2 regions of the Kitasatospora sp. NPDC058444 genome follow, and region 2 is predicted to be linked to the other one. Evidence: predicted binding sites of a transcription regulator. Region 2 holds the regulator's gene; the other holds the start of a gene.
The links. Region 2 encodes HspR, which represses chaperone genes until heat shock. Its sites were predicted from a motif close to TTGAGNNNNNNNNNCTCAA; they were not measured.
Positions count from the first base shown of each region.

Region 1: lon (endopeptidase La) is a predicted target of HspR. The motif match lies at 2,083-2,101, and genes of this name have one in related genera.

Region 1 is NZ_JBHXLL010000003.1:133,696-137,101, reverse strand. It holds gene ACFWP2_RS05170 (response regulator transcription factor) at 1-592, opposite strand, end outside; gene ACFWP2_RS05165 (rhomboid-like protein) at 1,133-1,921, shown strand; gene lon (endopeptidase La) at 2,124-3,406, shown strand, end outside.
Region 2 is NZ_JBHXLL010000018.1:16,270-19,675, forward strand. It holds gene dnaJ (molecular chaperone DnaJ) at 1-1,006, shown strand, start outside; gene ACFWP2_RS19975 (heat shock protein transcriptional repressor HspR) at 1,014-1,544, shown strand; gene ACFWP2_RS19980 (hypothetical protein) at 1,723-2,712, shown strand; gene ACFWP2_RS19985 (hypothetical protein) at 2,794-2,952, opposite strand; gene ACFWP2_RS19990 (hypothetical protein) at 3,293-3,406, shown strand, end outside.

The DNA of each region.
Region 1 (3,406 bases), on a different contig from region 2:
GCTGCTCGCGGGTGAGCACGGCGCGCGGCTGGGCGGCCAGGCAGGCGAGCAGGTCGAACTCGGTCGGCGTCAGGTGGACGTCGCCCGAGGCCAGCCGGACCCGGCGCTGCACGTGGTCGATCTCCAGCTCGCCGAACCGCAGGCTGCCCAGCGCGGGCGTGCGGGCGGCCTGCTGGGCGCGCTCGACGCGGCGCAGCAGCACGTTGACGCGGGCGGCCAGCTCGCGCATCGAGAACGGCTTGGTCATGTAGTCGTCGGCGCCCACGCCGAGGCCGACCAGCAGGTCCGTCTCGTCGTCGCGGGCGGTGAGCATCAGCACCGGCACCGGGCGCTGGGCCTGGATCCGGCGGCACACCTCCAGGCCGTCGAAGCCGGGCAGCATGATGTCGAGGACCACCAGGTCCGGCTGCCAGGTGTGGAAGCCGTCGACCGCGCCGGGGCCGTCGTGGGCCACGGCGACCTTGAATCCCTCGGCGCCCAGCCGGGCGGCGATCGACTCGGCGATCGTGGGCTCGTCCTCCACCACCAGGACTCTGCGTTGGCTGCTCACAGTGCCACCGGTGTTGTGGTTGTCCTGCTGGATTTCTGTCACGGTCACGCCACCGCCCCCAGGGCTGCGGGCCGGCCACCTGTGGGGATGGCGGGGCTCCGCTCGTAGTCTTGTTCCGTCGTGGACTGTGCCGGGTCCGCCGTCCCGCCGCGCGATCGGGAGCCGAGGACGGATGGTCGGCCGCCCACTTCTCCCGCGCACTTCGCAGCGTACGGACAGCGGATGCTTCCCGGCAGGTGGACCGGACGTTTCCGGCCCGTGGGCCGGCTTTCGGGCCGCCCTCGGACCCACTGCACGAGTGGGCACGGGCCGATACCTTACCCGGCGAATTTTCACTGCGTAACGGTACGTATGCAGTTCAGTTGACGCCAAGTCGCCGGTCAGAGGCCCTACTGAGGGGTCAACCGGGAGAAGGTCTGGACCAATGTCGGGAATCCGGCGGTCCGCTACGGCGACGGTCTTCACGGGCTTTTCCCAGGTGCCTCTCAGAACCTCGACGTACCGTGGCCACGACAACATCCGACCGGGCGGAATCCGCGGTGCGCGCCCGTGCGTTGGGCACCTGGTGAGGAGCCGGCGGGCGTGGCGTGGAGCGGAGGCGGCATGGCGGGACTCGGGCGGGGCGCCGACGGGCGCGGAGCCGCGGGAGCGCCGTACGGAATGCTCCGCCTCGGGCTGCGCACCGGCGTCGTGGAGTGGCTGCTGGGACGGGTGCCGACACCCCGGACGACGCCTTTCACGCTCGGATACCTCGCCGTCGTGGGAGCCACCACGACCTTCGCGAAACTCGCCGATCCGGAACTCGTCCAGCGGTTGCAGGAGGCTTCCAGTTCGGACGGGCACAACCTGCTCCAGCACCCTTTGCGCGCTCTTGTGCTGAGCGGGTTCTGGGTGGCCGGCGAGGTGTGGATGCCCTACCTGTGGGGATTCGCCCTCACCCTCGCGCCGCTGGAGCGCAGGGTCGGACCGGCCCGGGCGGCGGCGGTGTTCGCGGTCGGGCACGTCGCGGCCACGCTGCTCTCCCAGGGGGTGGTGATCACCGCGGTGGAGACCGGGCGGATGGCGCCCGAGGCGATGGACTACCTGGACATCGGGGTCAGCTACGGCGTGCTCGCCTGCCTGGGCGCGGTGGCCGGGCTGCTCTCCTGGCGCGGGCGGCTGCTCGCGCTGGGCGGCGCCGGGCTGATGATCGCCCAGCAGATCGCCGCCGACAAGGACGTGATCACCGGGGTGGGGCACCCGGCGGCGGTGCTCACCGGGGTCGCGCTGTGGCGCTGGCTGCGCCGGATCGAGCGGCGCCCGCCGAGGCCGCGCCCGGCCGCCGCGACGGCCGCCGGCGGTGCGCCCGCGCGGGTGCGCACGGCGCGTTGACATCGTCGCCCGGCCGGAACCGTACGGACCCGGGGCCTCTTCCCAGGATTCTCCGAGGCGCGCCCGGGCCCGTTTGACGGAGCCGGGTGCGACGCGGTGGGGGCCGATCGGCGTTCGCTCACGGCGAACAGGGGGTCGGGAACATCCGGCCGCCGCCAGGCCTTAGTCAGGTCGACTCAAGTTCGCTGACTGGGGAGAGATCATGGCATCGACGTCCACTCCGCTCACCCTGCCCGTGCTGCCGCTCGACGACGAGGTCGTCCTGCCGGGCATGGTCGTCCCGCTGGACCTGAAGGACACCGAGGTGCGCGCCGCGGTCGAGGCCGCCCGGGCCGCCGCCACCGGCACCGGCAAGCCGCAGGTCCTGCTGGTGCCGCGGGTGGACGGCTCGTACGCGGCGGCCGGCACGCTGGCCACCGTGGAGCAGGTCGGCCGGCTGGCCGACGGAGACCCGGCCGCGCTGGTGCGCGCCGTGCGCCGGGTCCGGATCGGCGTCGGCACCACCGGCCCCGGCGCCGCCCTCTGGGTGGAGACCACGCCGTTCCGGGAGTCCTCGGTGGGCACCCCGGTGGCCGGCCGGGCCGCCGATCTGGTCAAGGAGTACAAGGCGCTGTCCACCCAGTGGCTGCGCAGGCGCGGCGCCTGGCAGATCGTCGACCGGGTGGCGCAGATCGAGGGCGTCGGCGAGCTCGCCGACAACATCGGCTACGCGCCCTTCGCCACCGCCGAGCAGAAGCTCAAGGTGCTGCTGGAGGCCGACCAGGTCGCCCGACTGGAGTACGCGCTCACCCTGCTGCGCGACCACCTCGCCGAGGAGGAGGTCAACGACACCATCCGCAAGGACGTCGAGGAGGGCGTGGCCAAGCAGCAGAAGGAGTTCCTGCTCCGCCGCCAGCTGGAGGCCGTCCGCAAGGAGCTGGCCGAACTCAACGGCGAGGCCGCAGACGAGGAGGGCGACTACCGCGCCCGGGTCGAGGCCGCCGACCTGCCCGAGAAGGTCCGCGAGGCCGCGCTCAAGGAGGTCGACAAGCTGGAGCGCTCCTCCGACCAGTCGCCCGAGGGCTCCTGGATCCGCACCTGGCTGGACACCGTCCTGGAGCTGCCCTGGAACGAGCGCACCGAGGACGCGTACGACATCGCCGGCGCCCGCGCGGTGCTGGACGCCGACCACGCCGGCCTGGCCGACGTGAAGGAGCGGATCGTCGAGTACCTGGCCGTCCGCAAGCGCCGCTCGGACCAGGGGCTCGGGCTGGTCGGCGGCCGTCGAGGGGGCGCGGTGCTGGCCCTGGTCGGCCCGCCCGGCGTGGGCAAGACCTCGCTCGGCGAGTCGGTGGCCCACGCCATGGGCCGTAAGTTCGTCCGGGTCGCGCTCGGCGGCGTCCGGGACGAAGCGGAGATCCGCGGCCACCGGCGCACCTACGTCGGCGCGCTGCCCGGCCGGCTGGTGCGGGCGATCAAGGAGGCCGGCTCGATGAACCCGGTCGT
Region 2 (3,406 bases):
CAAGGACATCTCCGAGGCGTACGACGTCCTCTCCGACGAGAAGCGCCGCAAGGAGTACGACGAGGCCCGCAGCCTCTTCGCCAACGGCGGCTTCCGGGCCGGCGGCCCGGGCGGCAACGGCAGCTACAGCTTCGACTTCGGCGACCTCTTCAGCGGCAGCCAGGGCGGCAGCCAGGCCGGCGGCGGCCTCGGCGACGTCTTCGGCGGCCTCTTCAACCGCGGCGGCACCCGGCAGGCCCAGCCCCGGCGCGGCGCCGACGTCGAGACCGAGGTGACGCTCTCCTTCGAGGAGGCGGTGGACGGCGCGACCGTCCCGCTGCGGATGACCAGCCAGGCCCCGTGCCGCGGCTGCAACGGCACCGGCGCCAAGTCCGGCACCACCCCGCGGGTCTGTCCGACCTGCGTCGGCGCCGGCACCGTCAGCCGCGGCCAGGGCGCCTTCGCGCTCTCCGAGCCGTGCAAGGACTGCCGCGGCCGGGGCATGATCGTCGACGACCCGTGCCCCGACTGCCACGGCAGCGGCCGGGCCAGCTCGGCCCGCACCATGCAGGTCCGGATCCCGGCCGGCGTCCAGGCCGACCAGCGCATCCGGCTGAAGGGCAAGGGTGCCCAGGGCGAGCGCGGCGGACAGCCCGGCGACCTCTACGTCACCGTGCACGTCGACCCGCACCCGGTCTTCGGCCGCAAGGGCGACAACCTCACCGTCACCGTCCCGGTCGCCTTCCCCGAAGCCGCGCTGGGCGCCACCATCGAGGTGCCCACGCTGAACGGCCCGGCCGTGAAGCTCAAGCTGCCCCCGGGCAGCGCCAACGGCCTCACCATGCGCGCCCGCGGCAAGGGCGCCACCCGCAAGGACGGCACCCGCGGCGACCTCCTCGTCACCGTCGAGGTCGTGGTGCCCCAGCACGTCACCGGCGACGCGCTGGACGCCCTGGAGCAGTACCGCGAGGCCACCGCCTCCGACGATCCGCGCGCCGCTCTCTTCCGGGCGGCGAAGGGAGCGTGACGACCAGATGTCCCCGATGAATCCGATCGACCCCGACACCCCGATCGGCCCCGGCCTCGGCGAGGGCCTGCCCGGTGCCGGCGCCCGCCGCACCCGCCGGGCCGCCGCGGCCCCGCCGACGTACGTCCTCACCGAGGACACCCCGGTGTACGTCATCTCCGTGGCCGCCGAACTGTCCGGCCTGCACCCGCAGACCCTGCGCCAGTACGACCGCCTCGGCCTGGTCTGCCCCGACCGCACCGCCGGTCGGGGCCGCCGCTACTCCGCGCGCGACATCCAGCAGCTGCGCGAGGTCCAGCGGCTCTCCCAGGACGAGGGCATCAATCTGGCGGGCATCAAGCGGATCATCGAACTGGAGAACCAGGTCACCGCCCTGCGGTCCCGCGTCGCGGAACTGGTCGACTCCCTGGAGGGCGCGGCCACCGCGCTCCAGCAGCGCGAGGCCGCCGTCCACGCCTCCTACCGCCGCGACCTCGTCCCGTACCAGCCCCCCACCCCGCAGTCCAGCGCCCTCGTGGTCTGGCGCCCCAAGCGCTGACCGAAGGCACCCACCGGCCGCCGGCCCCCTCCTCCGGGGGGTGCCGGCGGCTGCCGTGTGGTGAGAGAGTGCGGTCGCGATACCTCTCCGGGGGGCTCACCGGATCTGGCATGCTAAAACTCGTTCAGCGCCGCCGCTGATGGAACGCAGGTAGCACGGTAACGGCAAGGAGTCGCGAATGAGTGGACGAGAGCATCCCCTTGCCGCCGGCTCGACCGTCCTCTCGGCAGAGGCAAAGGAGCTATATCTCGCAGTCGTCCGAGGAGACGGCGACCTGCCGTCGGACGCCGAGGGCGGTCAGCACGATTCCGCGCGGGACGAGCTGGTCAGGATCGGTCTTCTGGTACCCGACAGCGATGATCCGACTGTTTTCGTGGCCGCCGATCCCACGCAGCTGTCGACAAGTCTCAGCCATTCCTGGCAGCGCCAGGCTCTGGAATTCCTGTCGCGCGCCGTATCGCTCCCCTCCGAGTTGCAGGAGCTCGCCCGGGAATTCCACAGCCCTAAACAGTCCGGGGGATCGATAGAGCATGTCCGCGGGAAGGCGCTAATCCGGCAGCGATTGGAGCAGTTCAGGGATTCCGGTTTCGAGGAAGCCCTGGCCCTGCAACCCGGCGGCCCGCGTCAGCCGGACCTTCTCGCCAAGATGATCGCCTACGATCTGAATACGCTCAGCAGCGGCACGAGGATGCGGACGATCTACCACGCCAGCACCCGCTACCACCAGCCGACCAGGGACTACGTGGCCACCCTGGCCCGGGCCGGTGGCCAGTACCGGACGCTCGACGAGCCCTACACGCGGCTCATCGTGATGGACCGTCGCGTGGCCGTGATCCCCATCGACGACGACATGAGCCTCGCCGCGTTCATCTACGACCCCGCCGTCGTCGACTATCTCGCCAATGAGGTGTTCGAGCGGTACTGGAGCCGGGCCCTGGAGTTCGAGGGCGACCGCACGGTGCCGCGTCAGGTGGTCTCCCGCCTGCGCCAGACGATCATCGACCAGATGCTGGAAGGCACCAATCACCGGGTCATCGCGCGACGCCTGGGAATCAGCGAGCGGACACTGGCGAGACATATAGCCGAAATGCGAGACGACTACAAGGTCGACTCGCTGTTCCAACTCGGATACGTACTCGGCCGAGAGCCGCAGGGGACCGCCGACTGACCCACCCGCCCGCACCGGGCAGGTTGGCCGGGCCGCCGTCAAGCAGCCATTTCCCCTAACGGCTCATCAACCGAGCGCCGCTCACTGCCAGGAGATGTCGTCGACAACGCTCACGGCGGCGTTGACGTTAATCGCGTCGTTCGAGCCGGCGACATTCGCGAGCGAGCCGACACCGAGCACCGTAGCGGCGACGGCCAGCGAAAGCACTATCTTGCGGACAAATCGGCGCATGTCGGTCACGCCCTCACTCTCTTTGAGAAACCGCCATTGGAAGCATCGAGCAGGATGCAGGATAACGGCTCACATAGCGCTGCGCGAGGGGGAGGCAGCCCGCCGTTGCCGCCGCCGGAGCCTGCGTCATCTCCCTGCCAGTCATCCAGATGACACAGGCCAACCCTGGACGCGACGCGGCCCCGCGATGGACGATCAGTTCGCTCGCAATGGTCCGGCAGGGCGCCACACCTTGCCAATGTACCGTCAAAAACTAAACCGTTCATCAGCGGCATCAGTCCACAGAGCAGCCCACATCCAACGCATCGCCGACACACACTCCCCCGGTCGGCCTTTCCCCGGAGTCGACATGACCGAGCCCTACCTGCGTCACCACGACAGCCAGGCCCCTGAGGGTCGGCGTGCACGTGTGTTCCTGGCCGCCCCGCTGATGCGACTGACCGGGCCGGCCGACAGTGTGGTG